DNA from 2 places in the Clostridium sp. TJA085 genome. Region 2 is predicted to be linked to the other one. Evidence: a T-box and tRNA genes for the amino acid it is inferred to sense, from the RefSeq annotation. Region 2 holds a T-box; the other holds one or more tRNA genes.
What was found. The T-box of region 2 lies ahead of serS (serine--tRNA ligase). A T-box ahead of a tRNA ligase gene usually reads a tRNA of that ligase, here a tRNA-Ser.
Positions count from the first base shown of each region.

Region 1: it encodes a tRNA-Ser, which carries the amino acid that the T-box ahead of serS (serine--tRNA ligase) is inferred to sense. The anticodon was not compared.

Region 1 is NZ_JBZEEZ010000006.1:47,773-63,804, reverse strand. It holds gene AC4FQW_RS12535 (glycerol dehydrogenase) at 1-237, opposite strand, end outside; gene AC4FQW_RS12530 (ABC transporter permease) at 385-1,653, opposite strand; gene AC4FQW_RS12525 (ABC transporter ATP-binding protein) at 1,653-2,567, opposite strand; gene glsA (glutaminase A) at 2,870-3,802, shown strand; gene AC4FQW_RS12515 (pro-sigmaK processing inhibitor BofA family protein) at 3,865-4,113, opposite strand; gene recR (recombination mediator RecR) at 4,378-4,974, opposite strand; gene AC4FQW_RS12505 (YbaB/EbfC family nucleoid-associated protein) at 5,129-5,467, opposite strand; gene dnaX (DNA polymerase III subunit gamma/tau) at 5,617-7,257, opposite strand; gene AC4FQW_RS12495 (hypothetical protein) at 7,500-8,117, shown strand; gene AC4FQW_RS12490 (thymidylate synthase) at 8,213-9,004, shown strand; gene AC4FQW_RS12485 (dihydrofolate reductase) at 9,004-9,498, shown strand; RNA gene ffs (signal recognition particle sRNA large type) at 9,780-10,044, opposite strand; tRNA gene AC4FQW_RS12475 (tRNA-Ser) at 10,047-10,136, opposite strand; gene AC4FQW_RS12470 (hypothetical protein) at 10,318-10,533, opposite strand; gene lgt (prolipoprotein diacylglyceryl transferase) at 10,643-11,428, opposite strand; gene AC4FQW_RS12460 (nucleoside deaminase) at 11,443-11,886, opposite strand; gene AC4FQW_RS12455 (HlyC/CorC family transporter) at 11,947-13,197, opposite strand; gene AC4FQW_RS12450 (hypothetical protein) at 13,425-13,814, opposite strand; gene AC4FQW_RS12445 (hypothetical protein) at 13,932-14,495, shown strand; gene AC4FQW_RS12440 (2-dehydropantoate 2-reductase) at 14,563-15,492, opposite strand.
Region 2 is NZ_JBZEEZ010000005.1:165,290-170,394, reverse strand. It holds gene AC4FQW_RS12160 (HDIG domain-containing metalloprotein) at 1-469, shown strand, start outside; gene AC4FQW_RS12155 (transcription repressor NadR) at 496-1,008, shown strand; gene AC4FQW_RS12150 (NAD(P)/FAD-dependent oxidoreductase) at 1,042-2,445, shown strand; gene AC4FQW_RS12145 (DUF1667 domain-containing protein) at 2,465-2,692, shown strand; T-box leader at 2,759-2,967, shown strand; gene serS (serine--tRNA ligase) at 3,037-4,311, shown strand; gene AC4FQW_RS12135 (Cof-type HAD-IIB family hydrolase) at 4,343-5,105, opposite strand, start outside.

The DNA.
Region 1 (16,032 bases), on a different contig from region 2:
AGCGTCTTGTAGTCTTTCAATTTCTTTCTTAGTACTTTGACCATTAAAAAGTTCAAAGAAAATATTTTTTTCACTGTTTTCAAAACACTTTTCAATAGTTTCTTTCATCATATTCATAACAAATGAATCAGCTACAATAAGAAAAGATTTTCCTAATGTTTCTACATGATTTTTTAATTCTAAAATTGCATTTTCACCTTGAACGTATCTTGAAGGTGCTCTCATAATTTTAAGCATTTAATCATCTCCATTTTTTTAATTTAATTCAATATTGTTAATAAATTAGCATGTTTATTATATATTTTTTAATTAAATATGTAAATACTAAAAAAAAATGTAAACGTAATATAGAACAAGGTTTTTTTAACCTTGTTCTTTTTATAGTTACATAAGCATATCTCTTCTACTAAATACAATGTGAGATACAATATAAGAAATAACAATTGTTATTATCATTATTATTATTCCTAACTTAGGTGTAAAATATATATTACTATGATAATTAAATGCTATATCTCCACTTATAATACTTGGAGTATTGCCATAATTTAAGAAAATATATTGTGCAATTTCAGAAAATTTTTCACTTACCATAGGCAATACAGTTGCTGCAACTGATATAATTACTGAAACTGCCATTGTTATCATACTACTCTTAAATATAGCTGATATCATAAATATAAATGCACAACAAGTTATTATAAATAAAACTTGCAATAAGAAACTCTTAAGAACAAAATCTCCCATAGTTGATTGATATCCTGAACCTATAACTTTCTCTAACTGCTTAAATCCATCTCTTAAGAATACTTCTTGATTTATTTGGTATTTAATTCCAAGTTGAACCGGCATTTTTAAATCAGCAAATCCTGTAATTGCACCAACAATTCCAAACGTTGCAAGTTCTACACCACATATCATAGAAACAACAGTTATTATTACCGCTATAAATTTTGATAATATAACTTTTGCTCTTGATATAGGTTGAACCAATAAAAATTTAACTGTTGCTGGAGTAAATTCTCCTGAAACTATATCACTCATAAATACAGCTATACCAGAAACTAATATAACCATTCCTAATATCATCATTCCTTGAATAGCTAAATTGCCAGGATAAAACTCCCATTGTTCTATTGGTTTAATATTGTTATCTAAAAAATATTGCTTTTTTTCTATTTCTCTTTTTAAATCTTCTATATGTGCCTTATTTTCTTCATGTAGTTCCATACTATTTATGCTATTTTTTAGTTCTTTTATATCAGACCTTAATGAATCTCTCCAATCAATTGTTTTCTCACCACTTAATAATTGTTCCTGAATTTTTCTATCATCTTCTAATCTTTTAATTTCACCTTTAAGATATAAAATATGTTCTTCTTGTGATTTTATAACATCTTTACTTTCATTTTTAGATTTAAGTTCATTTAAACTATTTGTTGAATTTTTAAGTTCCTCCTTTTGCCATTTTAAATTATTATCTATCATTTCTATTTGACCTTGAGGAGATCTCCAGTGTTCCATATCATTTGCACTTATCTTATGAACAGTAACTAATCCAATCATTGCTAAGCAAAATAATCCAAATACAACCCAAGTTTTTCCTCTTTTAAGTATTTTAATTAACTCATTCTTAATTAAGGTAAATAACATTATCTTATACCTCCTTCAACAAGTTCCATATATCTTTGCTCTAAACCTTCCCTATTTTTATAAACTTCTTCTATTGATATTTTTTCATTAACTAATGTTTTAATAAGCTCAGGAGTTGTTCCTGAGTGTATAACAACATTTATTCTAGAATCTAATATAGTTGAAGTTATTACAAAAGGTTGTCTTGAAAGTATTTCACAAACTTTATTTTGATCATTATTAATAATTAATGTTATACTCTCTTTTTCTGTTCCAGTTACTGCATCCTCCATATTTTCAACAGCTTTTATGACCCCATCATTTATAAATGCAACAGTATCACATAATTGTTGAACCTCACTTAATATATGAGAGGATATAAATACAGCCATACCTCTTTCTCTTGCTGCTTTTTTTACTATTTCTCTAAAATCTATAATTCCTGATGGGTCTAATCCATTTGTAGGTTCATCTAATATTAATAACCTTGGATTTCCTATAAGCGCTGCTGCAAGCCCAAGTCTTTGTTTCATTCCTAAAGAATATTTTTTAACTTTATCATTAATCCTATGTTCTAACCCAACAAGTTTTATAAGCTCATTAACTTCTTCTTTTTTTACATTTCTTATTCTTGCAATTTGCATTAAGTTTTCTCTTCCTGAAAGATATTTATAAAGTTCAGGATTTTCAACAACTGCTCCAACATCTTTTAAAGCTTTTTCTTTATTTTTAAATAAATCTTCTCCACATATTTTAACTTCTCCAGAAGTAGGTTTTATAAGTCCTACTAACATTCTTATAGTTGTTGTTTTACCAGCTCCATTTGGACCTAAAAAACCATATATTTCTCCCTCTTTTACCTCAAAATTTAAATTTTTTATTATTTCACGTCTTCCGATTACCTTTTTAAGATTTTTAACCTCTAAAACATTCATTTAGTAACCTCCCTAACTTTTCTATAATAAAATTATAAATGTAACTTCTTAATATAAAACATTATTATTTCTTATTAAATTCTTAACAAATTCTTAATTGCTATATATAAAAACAACTCATGCTTAAATTAATTAATTTTTAAATATATAAAAATTAATTATTTATAAATCATTCGTTTACTTTATTTTAAATAACCATGTAAATATTCATTTTAAGTTAATTGAATAGATAATTTTACAGTGATATGCTTTAGCTATACGCCAAATAATAGACGAAAATAAATTAAAAATGAGGTGAATTTATGAATATAAATAAAGTAAACTTAAACTACTTAATAGAAAAAAATAAAATATATATTGAAGATGGACATGTCGCTACATATATACCAGCTCTTGCAGAAGTTAATCCTAATCAACTAGGTATTTCAATCTATAATCTAGAAAATAATAGAGAATATTCAGCAGGTGAATGTGAAGTAAGATTTGCAATAGAAAGTATTTCTAAGGTTCCAGCCTTAATACTTGCTATATTGGATAATGGAATTGAAAATGTATTTAATGAAGTTGGTACAGAACCAACTGGGTTTGCATTCAATTCTATTATGAATATGCAAATAAATCATAGAAATAAACCAACTAATCCATTTATAAACGCTGGCGCAATTAAAGTAAATTCTCTTATTAAAGGTAAAAATTCAGAAGAAAGATCAAGGAGAATATTAGATTTCTTTAAAAAAATAATGGATGATGATGAAATTGAATTAAATACTGAAATTTATTTATCTGAAAAAGCTACTGGGGATGTTAATAGATCTCTTGCTTATTATATGAAAGGAAATAATATGATTAAAGGTGATATACCTGATATATTAGATTCTTACTTTAGACAATGTTCTATGCTTGTAACTGCAAAAGGCTTAGCTAGAATGGGTGCAGTACTTGCAAATGAAGGTGTTATGCCTTGGAATAATGAAAGATTATTTTCAATAGAAACAGCTACTGTTGTTAAATCATTAATGACTACTTGTGGGTTATACGATGAATCTGGAACATTTTCTGTTCATGTTGGTGTTCCTTCAAAAAGTGGTGTTGGTGGTGGTATTATATCATCAGTTCCTAGTAAATGTGGTATAGGTTTATTCAGTCCTGCTCTTGATAAATACGGAAATAGTATTGCTAGCATAAAATTGCTTAAAGATATAACAGATAAATTAGAATTAGATATATTTAGATAGTTTATATTTCATTATATAAAAATAAGTCATTTATCAAATTATTATTGATAAATGACTTATTTTTATAAAAACATCTGAAATAATATTATAGCTATAACTCCTGGTATTCCAAATATTCCAGCAATAAGTGCAGTTATAATATTAATCCCAATATGTATACCAAAGTTTACTCCTATTAAATTAATAATATACAACAATATTACTCCACATATCCCATTTAATAGTAACTTAATTGGCCATTTTAATAATTTTAAAAGAACATATAATATTATAATTCCTATTATTCCATAGATAATTAATTCAATATCCATAATCTCACCTTCTTTATTTTAAATCTTATTTTATATATACATAAGTTTTTTTCTATTTATAACTATTCTATTATTAATTTCTATTATTCATAATAATGGACAAATTTTATAATATTAATACATAAATAAGAAACTAATTTTAAATTTTAAGTAACACATTCTTAAAATAATCATACATTGTTATCATAAGAAGCTTTTCACTCATTCTCAAACAAAACTTCTAACTCCCATCTATATTAAGGGCTCTAATGAGCCCTTCTTTTTTTATATTTGAGTTCTTCCTTGTAATGCTTTTGAAAGTGTAACTTCATCTGCGTATTCTAAATCTCCACCAACAGGTATCCCGGCAGCAATTCTTGTTACCTTTACATCTAACGGTTTAAGTATTTTAGCTATATACATAGCTGTTGCTTCACCTTCTATATTAGGATTTGTTGCTATAATAACTTCTTTAATTTCTTCTCTCATTCTTGAAACTAATTCCCTTATCCTAATATCTTGAGGACCTCTTCCTTGCATAGGTGATAAATTTCCATGAAGTACATGATAAAGACCATTATATTCTTTAACCTTCTCCATTGTCATAATATCTTTAGGCTGTTCTACTACACATATAGTACTCTTATCTCTACTTGGATTACTGCATATTGCACAAGGATCTGAATCTGTAAAATTCCCACAAACTGAACAATATTTAATAGTTCCTCTAGCCTTAACTAAAGCATCAGCAAATTCCCTAACCTCATCTTCAGGTAAATTTAATACATGAAGAGTTAATCTTTGCGCTGTTTTTTTACCTATACTAGGTAATTTAGCAAATTCTTCTATTAATTTTTCTATTGCAACTGGATAAAATTCCATAAATATCTCCCCTTAAAATTATATAATTTTACTTTTACTTTTATTACTATACGTAAAACTATCTTATAGTTTAATACAGTTTTTAACTTTTAACAACTTTTCTATTTAATTATAAAAAGCCAGCTGAAAGCTGGCTTTAAATATATTTTTTAAATTAGAATAATCCTGGTATGTTTAATCCACCAGTTACTTTACCCATTTGACTTGCAGTTTCTTGTTCTGCTTTTCTTAATGCTTCATTTACTGCACTTAGTACTAAATCTTCTAACATTTCTATGTCATCTTCATCTACTACTTCTGGCTTTATGTTAATAGATAATATATCTTTTTTACCATTTGCAGTTACAGTTACAGCTCCGCCTCCAACTGATGCTACAAATTCTTTTTCTTCAAGCTCTTTTTGCATTTGCTCCATTTTCTTTTGCATTTGCTGTGCTTGTTTCATTAAGTTATTCATTCCTCCCATACCACCTGGGAATCCACCTCTTGCCATATATATATCCTCCTTATTAATAGATTCTAAATCTAATTATATAGCATTTTCTTTTACTTTACTATACATATAAGCTCAGTATTTAATAGTATAACTACTATATATAAATATGTTTTTTCATTTTATAATGTACCAATTAATATTAGCCTTTATTCATCAATAATATCTAAAAACTCAGTTCCTATAATATCTGTTAAAACCTTCTCCGGATCAGAATTTTCTTTGTTTTCATCAATAACAATAAAATGAACTCTCACTTTGTTTTTTAAAACCTCAGAGAAAACCTCATTTACAACTTTATTATTTTCAGGCTTTTCTAATCTATCTTTATTGAATGAATATTGCTCATTATATTGAATAGTTATTACACCATTTTTGCAATCAATAGGCCTTCCTGTTGTTATTGATGCATAAATTATCATTGCTCTCCTGTTTTTAAATTCTTCTAATATATCCTTCCAAGCAGATTTAACTAATTGAATAGTTACATCATTTGAAAGATTTTCATCCTCTACTAATATATTATTAGAATCTTTCTTATTTATATTGTTTCCACCTTTTGATGTACTATTATCTATTACTTGCTTACTTCTAATATTATTTGAATTAACAGCATTCACTGATTCGATTTGAATTTTTCCTGACTTTAATGCTGCTTCTAATTTATTTATTCTGCTAAGAATTACTTCATTAGATGTATCATATTCTATTTTACATATCTTAATTATTGCAAGTTCTAAATATAATCTTGCTTGCTTTGACATTTTTGCATTTGTCTCTGCTTCTTGAAGAATTCTTATGCTTCTCATTATTTCCTCAACTCTTATTCTATCACCTTGCTCTTTTACTAAAGCAATATTTTCAAGTGACATGTCAAGAACTTCTTCTGGGTTATTTGTAACCTTAATCATTAAAAGATTTCTATAATGTGCTATTAAATCTTTTATAAATAAAAATACATCCTTCCCTGCAAATACTATTTTGTCAATTATAGTTATAGCTTTTTCTATATTTCTTTCTATAGTTGCAGAAGTTAAATCAAATAAATACTCATTTGTAACTAACCCAAGCATTGATACTAACTCTTCATAATCTACATTTCCATCTCCCATAGCAATGGCTTGATCTAATATACTTAAGGAATCTCTCATAGCACCATCTGACACTCTTGCAATAAGATTTAAACTTTTATCATCTGCAAAAACGCCTTTATTCTCTACTATAGTTCTAAGTCTTCCTGTTATTTCTGAATTATTTATTCTTTTAAAATCAAACCTTTGACATCTTGAAAGAATTGTTATTGGAAGCTTTTGAGGATCTGTTGTTGCAAGGATAAATATTACATTTGATGGGGGTTCCTCTAAAGTTTTAAGGAATGCATTAACGGCTCCAGTTGACAACATATGAACCTCATCCATTATATAAACCTTATACTTTGCTTCTTGTGGTGGATATTTAGAATCATCTATAATATCTCTAATTTTATCTACACCATTATTTGAAGCCGCATCTAATTCTGTAACATCAATTGCTAACCCTTCATTTATCTTTTTACACATATCACATTCATTACAAGGCTCACCGCCTTTAAGATTTAAACAGTTTAATGCCTTTGCAAATACCTTTGCAGTAGAAGTCTTACCAGTACCTCTTGTTCCACAGAAAAGATATGCATGAGCTATTCTATCATTTAATATTTGATTTTTTAATGTTGTTGTTATATGTTCCTGACCTACTACATCTTCAAATGTTTTTGGTCTCCACTCTCTATATAACGCTGTATATGCCAAGGGCTTTCCACCTCTTTTTCTAAAGTTAAACTTAAATTAATTATACAATAAATATATTAATAAAACTACGTATAAACATTAATAGTAATTATACCCTTTTACTATACTTTTAAATAATAATTTTAATTTATAATATATTTTATTTATTAAATAAGCTAATACTTTTTTAAATTTTAGTTTACATATAATAAATTTAAATATTTTAGTGCTAACATATTTATAAAAAGTCTTGAGGTGAGTTAATGAATAAAAAATTACTTCCAATTCAAAAAAACAATTTAATATATTTCTTATTAGGAATAATACTTGTAGTATGTTCAGCTGGATTTATTTATTATTCCGTCTCAACTAATTACTTAATAAATTTTAATGCTAAAAATTTAAAAGATTTTGCAAAATCACTTTCAACATTAGCTGAAATAGGTTTTTTCTTAGCAATTACTTTATTTGCTCTTAGATGTATAATCAAAAATCTAAATCAAAAAAGAGAAAATATATTAAATAAGTGGCTAAATAAAATTAATATAGTAATTCCAACAGAAGTTCAAAATAAATTTTTAGAAAATACTATATTAGGAAAAATTAAAAAATATTTATTTAGTATATCAAAAATTTTTCAAAGATTTCATATAATAATAGCATTAATATCAATTTCTTTAATATTAATTCATGCTTATATATTTTTACATTTAGGATTTAAGTGGAGAGTTGGATATATTATTGGTATTTTGGCCCTTATTGACCTATTATTAATACTTATAACAGGTATTTTTAGAATTTTTAATAAAAGTATCCATGCTCATAAAGGACTTGGTATTATATTTATAATATTAATGTGTTTACATATAACGTTAGTTTAATAAAAAGCTAACGTTTTTATTTTTGCAGTTTTCATTTTTTAATTAAAATAATATGTTAAAATAATATGATACTAAAATGAGAGGAGTTTTTTTCAATGAGTTTATACGATAAGCAATATCTTGATATTGTAGAAAAAATTTTAAATGACGGATATTACGATCAAAATAGAACTGGAGTAGCTACATACAAACTTCCACATCAAATAATGCAATTTGATTTAGAAAAAGAGTTTCCTATTCTTACAACTAAATTTGTTGCTTTTAAAACTGCTGTTAAAGAACTTTTATGGATATATAAAGACCAATCAAATAGCGTTAAGAAACTTCAAGAACAAAACGTTAAGATTTGGAATGAATGGATGATGGATGATGGAACTATAGGAACATCATATGGTTGGGTTGTTAAAAAATTTAATCAAATTGATAACTTAATAGATGCTTTAAAAAATAATCCACAAGATAGAAGAATGATGATTAATTTATGGCAAATACCATATTTAGATACTGGTGCTCTTCACCCATGTTGCTTCCTTACAATGTGGGATGTAACTGATGGAAGATTAAACTGCATGCTTGTACAACGTTCAGGAGATATCCCTCTAGGTGTTCCATTTAACACTAGCCAATATGCAGTTCTTGTTCATCTTATAGCACAAGTAACTGGACTAAAACCTGGATTATTTACTCATGTTATAAATAATGCACATATTTATGAAAACCAAGTTGAAGGAATGAAAATTCAATTATCAAGAAAAGATGAAGCATTTGATGCACCAAAATTATGGATAAATCCTGAAATAAAAGACTTCTATGATTTTACACCAGATGATATAAAACTTGAAAATTATCAGCATCATCCTGCAATCAAAATGGAGGTATCTGTTTAATGTTATCTATAATAGTTGCAATAGCAGCATCTAATAATGCAATAGGTAAAGATAACTCTCTTTTATGGCACATTTCTGAAGATTTAAAAAGATTTAAAGAGATAACATCTGGTCATAAAATACTTATGGGAAGAAAAACTTTTGAATCTCTTCCAGGAATTTTGCCAAATAGAGAACATATAATTTTAACTAGAGATAAAAATTTTAATGTTGATTCTGATAAGGTAACTATTATCAATAATATTGAAGATGCTATTAAATATTATAAAGATTCTAATGAAGAAATCTTTATAATTGGTGGTGGAGAAATATATAAAGAATTTCTTCCATTTGCAAATAAACTTTATTTAACAAAAGTTTATAATGATTTCGATGCAGATACATTTTTTCCACAAATAAATCTTGATGAATGGAAAGTTATCCACACTTCAGAAACAAAAATTGATGAAAAAAGTGGATTAAATTTTGAATTTATTGATTTATTAAGAAAATAATTTATCAAATATATTAAAGCAGTCATTTTAATGACTGCTTTTTTTAAATTATATTTTATACTAAACTTATTTATCATTTAAAATTGTAACTCCACTTATTTATAAACAAGAAAAAGAGGGGTACTTGCTCTTGGATGCAAGGCTCCCTCTCTTTCTTATCCTATTGTTTTTGTCCTATATTGTTAATCCTATTGAAGAGTAACCTAAATTAATTATTTACTGAATATATGTATTCTTATTTTGAATATATGTATTCTCATGCTCAAAATAACATTAAAAAACCGTGCACCTCGCTTCGACAGTAGCTTATATGCGTTACCTATGCAGTTAGCTCAGGCCAGATTGATCCACGGCACACGGAAGGAACCACTTATTGCTGCTTCCTTCCGGACCTGACAAGGTTCATGGGCTCCCGTTGCGTGGGACCCAGCCATCAACACCACTTACATAGGGCAGACCACACAAGCTAAAGCCTCCCCGAGGAATTCGATCCTGCTATAGCGGATTGCAGGTTACAGGGCACCGCTAACTCCCCATCTAGCACGGTCTGGCGGAGAGAGTGGGATTTGAACCCACGGTAGAGTTTCCCCTACACACGCGTTCCAGGCGTGCTCCTTCGACCACTCGGACATCTCTCCAGATTAAAAAACTTAAGCTTAAATAGTTTAACCTATCTAAATCTTAATATATAAATTATATTATAAACGTATTAAATTTTAATACTGTTTCATTCTATCATAAATGTTATTTTAGTTCAATAGAAACATTTTCTTTATTAAAAAGTATTAATACATAAAATAATTAACTATAGATTTCTTATTATTTTTTATCTTCTGTTTCATTTAATTCTTTATCTCTATTTTCCTTTTCCTCTTTAAACATTTGCTTTTTCATTTGACCATTTATAAGTAAAATAGGCATTAAAAACACAAATAAAGCAATTCTTATTACTCCTGTTTTTGCAACAAATATTATACAAATAAGTACTACCAATTCTATTACAGTTAGTACATTAGATATTTTTCTCATTTCCATAGTATATCCCCTAACTAAAAATATTTATTTTAAATTATATCAAAAAATTATTAATTTTACATAAATAAAAACTAATGTATATAATTATATACATTAGTTTTTATAAATTTTATCCAAAAATCATTCTCTCTTTATTTTTCTTTATAATAATTATAATAAATATTATACCTAAAATAATTCCTGCAAATGAAATTAATTGAGCTATTCTAAACCCCAAAAACATTAAGCTATCTGTTCTTAACCCCTCTATAAAAAATCTTCCTAATGAATATAAAATCATATAAGAACTTATTACAATGCCTTCATATCCTTTTTTTACTTTATAAAGTATAATAACCAATACTATACAAACTAATAAATCCCATATTGATTCATATAAAAAGGTTGGGTGATAATACTCACCATCTATAAACATACCACGTTGAATAAATAATGGAAATTTTGATATAAATTCCTTAGAAACAACTCCTCCATGAGCTTCACTATTCATAAAGTTACCCCATCGTCCAATCCCTTGAGCTAATATTATTGATGGTGCAACTAAATCTGCATAAGCTAAAAAATTTATCTTTTTAATCTTAGTATAAATAAAAGCAGCTAAAAAAGCTCCTATAAGTCCACCATGAATAGCAAGACCACCTTGTCTTATATTAAATATATCAATAAAATTATGTTTATAATTGCTCCATTCAAATATCACATAGTAAACTCTAGCACCTATTATTGCACAAGGAAATGCAATTAAAAATATATCTATTAAGTTTTCAAACTTTAAACCTTTTCTTTTAGAATTAAAATAAGCTAATATAAATGCTAATATTATACCAAATCCTATTAATACACCATACCACATGATATCAAAGCCAAATATTTTAAAAGCTACAGGATCATTCATAAAATTTCTCCTTTCTATTTTAAGTTTTTCTCTTTTCTTCTCTTCCTAAAAAATTCTTTTAATAAGTTGCTACACTCTTCATTATATACCCATTCAATATCAATAAAAGTATCTAAATATTTATTATTTACAATATCTACAACCGTTCCACACGCCCCCATATCCTTATTAAATGTACCTATGTATAATTTAGAAATTCTACTTTGAATTATAGCACTAGCACACATAGGGCAAGGCTCTAAAGTAACATACATAGAAGCTCCATTAAGTCTCCAATCCCCAATAGTTTTGCAAGCATTTTCTATTGCAATAATTTCAGCATGAGATATAACACTTTTTTTAGTTTCCTTAAGATTATATCCACTTCCAATAATTTCATCATCTTTTACTATAATAGCTCCAACAGGTACTTCCATTAAGTTTAATGCTTTTTTCCCTTCATCAATAGCTAATTTCATATAATCCAAATAATCACCACTTTAAATATAATTAAAGGACAGATTATCTGTCCTCTAACTTTAAGTATATATTCTTACCTTTAAAATTCTATTTTTTTCAACTTCTTCAACTACAAATCTTATCTTTCCAATCATTACTTCTTGGCCCTTACTAGGAATTGTACCAAGTTCTCCAATAATTAAACCACCTACAGAATCAAATTCTTCTGACTCCATATTAACTCCAATAAGATCACTAACATCATCTAGCCTAGCGCTTCCATCAACAACATATTCATCTTCTTTAATGACTTCAATCATTTCTCTTTCTTTATCATATTCATCTTCAATATCACCAACTATTTCTTCTACTAAATCTTCAATTGTAACAATTCCTACTGTACCACCATACTCATCAAGAACAACAGCCATATGATTTCTAGATTTTTTCATTTCATTAAAAAGTTCAATTATTTTTTTAAATTCAAACGTATATAAAGGTTCACGCATATATTTTTTAGCATCAAATTCTTCACCTTCATATCCAGCTATAATAAGATCTTTAACATTTATTATTCCAACTACATCATCTATTGTATCATCATAAACAGGAATTCTTGAAAATTGATCTTCTTTTATTACTTTCATAAGTTCTTCATAACTTGAATTAACTTCTACAGCAGTAACATCAACTCTTTGAACCATTACATCTTTAACCTGTAAATCACCAAAATCAAAAACATTAAATATCATCTCTTTTTCAACATCTTCAAGTACACCTTCTTCTTCGCTTACACCAACCATTGTCTTAAGCTCTTCTTCTGTAATAAATGGTTCAGTAGCTTTTGGGTCTCCCCCTAAAAGTTTAATAAATACTGCTGACACAACAGTAAATATGGATACAAAGGGTTTAAAAATAAAAACACAAAATTTTATTGGTTTACTAACTTTTAATGATACATTTTCTGATTTTTGTTTTGCAATAGACTTAGGTGTAATTTCGCCAAATATAAGTATAAGAACCGTCATTACTCCTGTAACAATAGCAACAGCTGATTCACTTCCACCTGAAATCTTAACAGCCAACGAAGTAGCTATAGCAGATGAACCTATATTAACTATATTATTTCCTATTAAAATAGCTCCTAAAAGCTTATTTGGATCTTCTATTAATTTTTCTACGAGCTTAGCTCCTTTTACCCCTTCTTCAACCATGTGTCTAATTCTAATTTTACTTAAAGACATTAATGCTGTTTCTGACATTGAAAAGAATCCAGAAAGAATAATTAGCACTATTAATAAAATTATTTGTCCCGTATAACTAGAGTCCAAAAATTATCACTCTCCCATAATTCAAATTAAATATATTATTTTTCATTATATCATAGAGAAAAAGATTTACATATATACAAATTCAAACCTTTGGTTTGAATTTGTTAAAATTTTAACCATTTTCATTGCTATTGTTATATTTTTAACAATTACTTGTATTTTTATGTCGTAAAAAGTCTTATTAAGCCAGTTATATCAACACTTTGAACTTTGTCGATTTTTGTTAGTTATTTTTTTAACAAATACTTTTTTGCTTCTATTTCTAACTTTTTTTCTAAAATTTTTACTACATAAGGTAAATTGTCTCTCCCTTTATTTTTTATCAAGTCTACATTTTCTATTCCTATTTTCCTAATTTTATATGCCCAATCAATTATGTTTTCTTTATTCTGCTTATTTTCATCATAATTTATAATTACAAAACCATTATTCAAATCTAAATAAACTTCTGTAATTCCATTTAATTTTGACATAGCCTTCTTAAAAAGCTTCTCATACTTGTTATATTTACTATCAATATTTCTTAAACACCTCATTTCCATAATAATTTTTCCTTTCTCACATTTATGGATATTTATCTTTATTAATTTATCAATTATCTTTGATTGAATGCTCATATCTACTTCTCCATTCTCTTAAAGATTTAAAATTATATAATTATTTATATTTCTTCTATCTTATGTATATTCAAAGTAATATACTTAATTTATAGAATTTATTTGGAGGTGTTAATCTTGAATATTTTAAATACTTTTATAAATAATTTATGTGGAACTTTTGACAACAAGAATCAAGTAAGTCTAGAACTAAAGGAAAATAAATTAATTCATCCTAAAGCTATGCATATAAATGGTATTTGCAACGATAAAATTTTTAATATTCCTACTAATTTTCATGGATTTTTTGTATTGGAAGAAAGCTATTACGAAATAGGCAACTTTAAAAACTCTCTTCCACACTTATTCTTATTCACCTTAAATGCTGATGGAAATATTGTTTTAACTTCATATGATATTCCTAATAATATTAAAAAAGAAGACTTTAGAAATGATAATTTAAATTTAAAAATGAATTTTAATGACTTAAAAATATCTGAAAAATTCACCCCAATGACTTATATTTATAAAAATGGTGAATTTAAAGGGGAAAGCATAAGCTATTTTAATTCAGAAACAACATTTATTTTAAAAGAAACCGTAAAAGATAATATTTTAGAAGTTAGTGAAGTATTTAAAAAAGATGGAAAAATAACCTTTGGATTTGAAAGCCCTATAATTTATGAGAAAATTTCTAAATAATATTTATTTTATAAAAATAGGATATACTCAATATTTTGAGTATATCCTTTATTATTGATTTTTATATTTATTTAACTAATAATTGCTCTTTTCCATGAATAAAACTAGTAATCAAATCATTATAAGGAGTATTTATATTTAATTCTTTAGCCTTTCTTGATACATACCCATTAATATAATCAATTTCTGTAAGACGATGATGTTGAATTAAATCTTGATGCATTGATGGATAATGCTCCCCAGCCTTATTTGGATCATAAATATTCTCAATTCCTTTAGCAATTTCTTCAACCTCAAGCTTTACTCCATAATATTTAGCAACTTCAGAGAATTCTTTAATTATTTTACGTATAATACTTGCAGATTCTTTAATTTCACCAAATTCTTTTATATTGCAATCTAAAATTGTACAGCAACTATTTAACGTTCCATTAACACATGCCTTACGCCATATAGAAAATAAAACATTCTCGCTATAATGTGCATTTAAACCAGCTTTATTTAAAACCCTGCAAATTTTCTTTGCTTCATTATCCATGCTAGGATAGATATTTTGTACCTCTAAACTACCATCACCTGTTAATGTAACATGTCCTGGACCTACTAATCCAGCTGTCCATAAAGTTACTCCCATAAAAATATTTTTCTTATCAACATGCTTTGCAACTGTATCTTCATGTCCTAATCCATTTAATAAACACAATACCTTTGTATCTTTACCTAAAATTCCTTTTATAGATTCTAACATGCTTTCAAGTCCCATTGATTTAGTAAAAAGTATAACTAAATCTGGTGTTTCTTTTGCATCTTTAGGTAATACAGCTTTAATATTAACTTGTTTACTTATTTTATTTTCCTCAATTGTTAATCCTTTTTTATTGATAGTATCTACATGTTCTTTCCATAAATCTATTAATAAAACTTCATTACCTGCTTCATGTAGCATATACCCAAAACGTGAGCCCATTGCACCGGCTCCAGCAATTGCAATTTTCATTTGATAATTCACTCTCCTATTCTCATTAGTCAATTTTATAAATTATATATTTAAATATGTTATCCTCATATAAGTGTATAACTTTTCTACAGAGTAAATCAATAAAATACATATAAAAATGTATTATTAAAAACTCCATTATAACCTCTAAAATTATACATACAGTTGCTTCATTAATAGCATTTATTATATAAACGCCTATAACTGTTTATATTTCTCTTTCTGCAAAAACTTTTTTAAATAACTTTTAAGCTTCCATTTAATTTTCTAAGCCTTATTTCTTTTGCTCATTTTTACATTATTTCTTAAACTTATTAGTTCCATATATAAATTATATAAATTTTTTAAGTAAAAAATTTATCTTCAAAAAAATAAAAGACCTTACAAAAAATTAAGGCCTTTTATTTTAAATAATTTAGAGATATATCTTTATAATATAGTTGTATTAAAACTATAAATAACTATTAATATGTTACTTATAATTTATTATTAGCTTTTCTACTTCTTTTATTATGATAATTATATATTTGCATAATTATT
Region 2 (5,105 bases):
ATCTAGATGGAAAAAAATAGACTATAAATTAATAAATATGTATTTAAATAAAAATGAAAAGGAATTATTTAATAAACTAAATAATTCTGAAAAACAACATTGTATACGTGTTTGTTATGATGCTATAGATAAAATAGAGTCTGAAAATATAAATATTAATAAAGAAAAACTAGCAAGAGTAGCTTTATTGCATGATGTAGGAAAGATAAAAAAATCGTTAAATGTTATTGATAAGTCTATATTAGTACTATTGGATAAAGCAACAAAGGGAAAAATAAAAAAGTACAATAATATAGAGAAAATAGATATTTATTATAATCATCCATTAAAAGGTGTGAAAATTTTACAAGAAATAAATAATTATGATAGTGAATTTTTAGATGTTATAATGAAGCATCATGAAGATTCTAAGAAAAAAGTTAATAACATTTATCTTGAAATAATAAAAGAATGCGATAATAAAAATTAAAATAAAATTGAGAGGAATATTAAGTTATGAATTCTAAAGATAGAAGAAATAATATTTTATCGAGATTGTTAGAGAACAATACTCCTATAAAAGGAGCAGATTTGGCAAGCATATATAATGTAACTAGACAAATAATAGTAAAAGATATAGCTATACTTAGAGCGCGAGGAAATAATATTATAGCTACACCAGAAGGTTATACAATATATGGTAGTGAGACAAATAAGGTTAAGTTTATTGTTGCTGTTGAGCATGATGAATTAAATTTGAAGAATGAACTAGAAATTATAATAAAGTATGGTGGAACTATAGAGGATGTTATTGTTGAGCATCCTCTATATGGTGAAATTAAAGCTAATCTTATGATAAGAAATTTAAATGATATGAATAAGTTTATAGATAAATATAATAATAACAATGCTAAACCTCTATCTATTCTTACTAATGGAGTTCATTTACATACAATTTCCGTTGACGATAAAGATAGTGAAGTATTGATAAAAGAAGATTTAAGAAAAAATAATTTTATTGTTTGTTAAATGATTTTGATTTAGGAGGCATATTGAGAATATATGGATTATGATGTATTAATATTAGGTGGTGGAATTGTTGGATGTGCTGTTGCATATGAACTTTCCAAATATAATTTAAATATAGCGCTTATAGAAAAAGGATATGATATAGCAGATGATATAGCTGTGGTTAATACTGCTATAGTATATGATGGATCTGAAACATCAAACATAGTTATGGCTGAACTTGAAAACATAGGTAGTAAGCTTATAAAAGCTGATTGCGAAAAGTTTAATATACCATATAAAAAGATTGGTTCTCTTAAAATTGCTAGAAATGATGAGCAAAATATAAGAATTGAAAACATGTATATAAATGCTAAGAAAAGAGGTATATCTGATATATATTTATTAGATACTAATGAAGTTAAAGATATAGAACCTAATATATACGGTGATATTAAGCGAGCATTATATTCAGAAAATACATCTATAATAGCTCCCTATGAGCTTGCTATTGCATATGCAGAAGTAGCTGTTGATAATGGAGCTAATTTTAGATTAGAAGAAGAAGTTATAAGTATAAAAAAAATAACCAAGGGATTTGATGTAATAACAAATAAAAATAAGTTTAAATGTAAGATGGTAGTAAATACTATACCAGATGAGATATACATAGATAATATTAAAACTAAAAGTTTAATTGTAGAAGAAAATAAAAAAAAGAAAATGAATTATTTTTTAACTGATGATAAAGTTGAAAAAAATCTTAGTAAAATAATAGTTGATGTAATAGATGAACAAACATTTGTCATGAATTCACCAATGATTAATGGTGGAACTATGTTTGGTGTTAAAAATACAGATATTCTTGATGTTAATAAAGGGTTGGAATTTATAAAGTCTATAGTTCCGAGTGTAGATAAAGAAAATATAAGTGAAATGATACGAGAAGTTTATATGAGAGATGAAATGGATATTGATGATAGTGAAATGCATGATGGATATATAAGAGTAACAGGAAAGCATTATGGAAAAATAACTATAGCACCAGCGATAGCACAAAGTATAAAAGATGCAATAGTAAATAATATGAATGCATCAGTTAATAAAAATTTTATAGATAAGAGAAGAGAGTTTTATAGATTTAGAGATTTAAATAGAGATGAGATAAATGAAATTATAAAACTTGATAAGAGATATGGAAATATTATATGTGCTTGTAATAGAGTTAGTGAAGGGGAAATTGTAGATTGTATTAGGAGACCTTTAGGTGCTAGAACTATTGAAGGAGTTAAAAAAAGGACAGGGGCAGGATATGGAAATTGTCATGGTTCATATTGTATTAGAAAAATAATAAATATTCTTGCAAGAGAGATGGATAAAAGTCCAGTTGATATAGTTAGAAATTCAAAAGATTCCAAGATAGTATCAGGTAGAATAAAAGAGTTTGATGAAGTTTAAGTAGAGGTGAATATTTTTTATGAAAGAGGATATATTTACAAGTATAGTAAGAGTAAGAGGAAATATAAAACATAAGGTTGTACCAGTTAAAAGTAGTGACATAGTTAATGTAAAACTTTGGAGAGAATTTTCTAAAGTTATAGGTAGAATTTATGTTAGTACTCCAATAAATACGGGAGATATAATATGTAAAAATATATTGAATACTGGTATAGATATAGTTTGCACTAAAAGAATTGATAATTAATAAATTTAATGGGCAAATTATTGACAAGAAGCCTTAAAATATAATATATTAAGATTAATTAATAATATTAAACCTGTGAAGAGGCCAAGTAGTTTTAATAAAGCTTTAAGAGAGTCGGTGTTTGGTGTGAACTGATAGCTTTTATTAATATGAATCCACCTTGGAGGGACTGTGATTTAAGCAGTACGGTGAAGAGTCGTTATATCTGTAAAGAGGGTAAAGAATTAAGGTCTTTATCAATTAGGGTGGCAACGCGGAGTCTATTCGTCCCTTTTCAGGGATATAGGCTCTTTTTTTATTATTATAAGAAATTTATTAAAATTAATATATTGGGAGGAATAATAATGTTAGATTTAAAGAGAATAAGAAATAATCCAGAAGAAATCAAAAAAGCTTTAACTAATAGAGGAGAAGATTTTGATTTATCAGTTATTGATGAAGTTATTAAACTAGATGAAAAAAGAAGAACAATACTTAGTGAAGTTGAAGTTTTAAAGAGTAAAAGGAACCAAGTTTCAGCTGAAATTCCTAAGTTAAAGAAAGCTGGCGAGGATGTTGCGCCAATAATGGCTGAAATGAAAGAGCTTGGAAATGAAATTAAAGAACATGATACAAATCTTTCAGAAGTAAATGAAAAATTAGAATATTTAATGCTTAGAATACCAAATATACCAAATCCTCAAGTTCCAGATGGAGATTCAGATGAAGATAATGTAGAAATAAAAAGATGGGGAGAGCCAAGAAAATTTGATGGTGAGCCAAAGGCACATTGGGATTTAGGAGCAGATCTTAATATATTAGATGCTGAAAGAGGAGGAAAGGTTGCAGGATCAAGATTTACATTTTATAAGGGATTAGGAGCAAGACTTGAAAGAGCTGTACTTAACTATTTTATGGATAAACACTCAGATGAGCATGGATATACTGAAGTATTGCCACCATATATGGTTAATAGAAATAGTATGACAGGAACAGGTCAGTTACCTAAATTTGAGGAAGATGCATTTAAGGTAGAAAATAATGGATTTTTCTTAATACCTACAGCAGAAGTTCCAGTAACTAATATGTATAGAGATGAAGTCCTAAATGGGGAAGAATTACCAATAAAGCATGTTGCTTATTCAGCTTGTTTTAGAGCAGAAGCGGGATCAGCTGGTAGAGATACTAGAGGTTTAATTAGACAACATCAATTTAATAAAGTAGAGTTAGTTAAGTTTACAAGACCTGAAAATTCATATGATGAGTTAGAAAAATTAGTTAGAGATGCTGAAGAAGTATTAGAAGAATTAGGATTACCATATAGAAAAGTTAGAATATGTAAAGGTGATTTAGGATTTACTGCAGCATTAAAATTTGATTTAGAAGTTTGGATGCCAAGTTATAATAGATATGTTGAAATTTCAAGTTGTTCAAACTTTGAAGAATTCCAAGCAAGAAGAGCAAATATTAAGTTTAGAGATGGAAAAGGTAAACCTCAATTTGTTCACACATTAAATGGATCAGGATTAGCAGTTGGAAGAACAGTTGCTGCTATACTTGAGAATTATCAAAACGAAGATGGTACTGTAACAGTTCCTGATGCGTTAAAGAGATATATGGGTGTAGATATAATTAAATAATAAAGTTTATTTTAAATTAAAAAGCTGAAATCTAAAAAGATTTCAGCTTTTCTAAATATTTTACAACTCCATCATTATTATTGGAATTTATAATATTAGTAGAAATAGATTTTAGTTGAGTATTTGCATTATTAACAGCGTAACATTCATCTGAAATTTTGAACATAGGTAAATCATTTAAATTATCTCCGAAAGAAATTAATCTATCAAAATTATATTGAGCCATTATTTCTTTAATTGCATTTGCTTTTGATGATTTATCGCTATAAATCTCTAGATTATAAAAGTCTTTATTATAAACATCCTCATATGCAACTGAATATATTCCAGATATATTTTGAATTTTATCATATATATTCATAACTAAGTCTTTTTTTTCTAATAATAAAAAATAAAGAACATTTGAGTTATTTGGTAATTTTGATTTTATAAATGTTTTATAAGGGCTACCAATTCTATCATTCATAAAATTTTTTTGAACATCATTATTTAAATTATTATAGTAAGCATTTATATGATTATTAGATATAGTGTAAGCAAATACAGAAGCATAATTATCTTCCAAAATTTTATTTATTTGACTAACAGAAGCTTCGTTAATAGGATTGTAAGTAATATATGTTTCTTTTTTTAAGTCATATATTGCAGCTCCATTCATAACAATTACTGGTAGGTGTAAATTTAATTTAGAAAGAAGAGGAACAACAGTAGCTGGTGTTCTAGCTGTAGCTGCTGAAAAATTTAATCCTTTGCTTATTAGTTTATTTAGTGATGATATTGTATAAGGTGAAAGT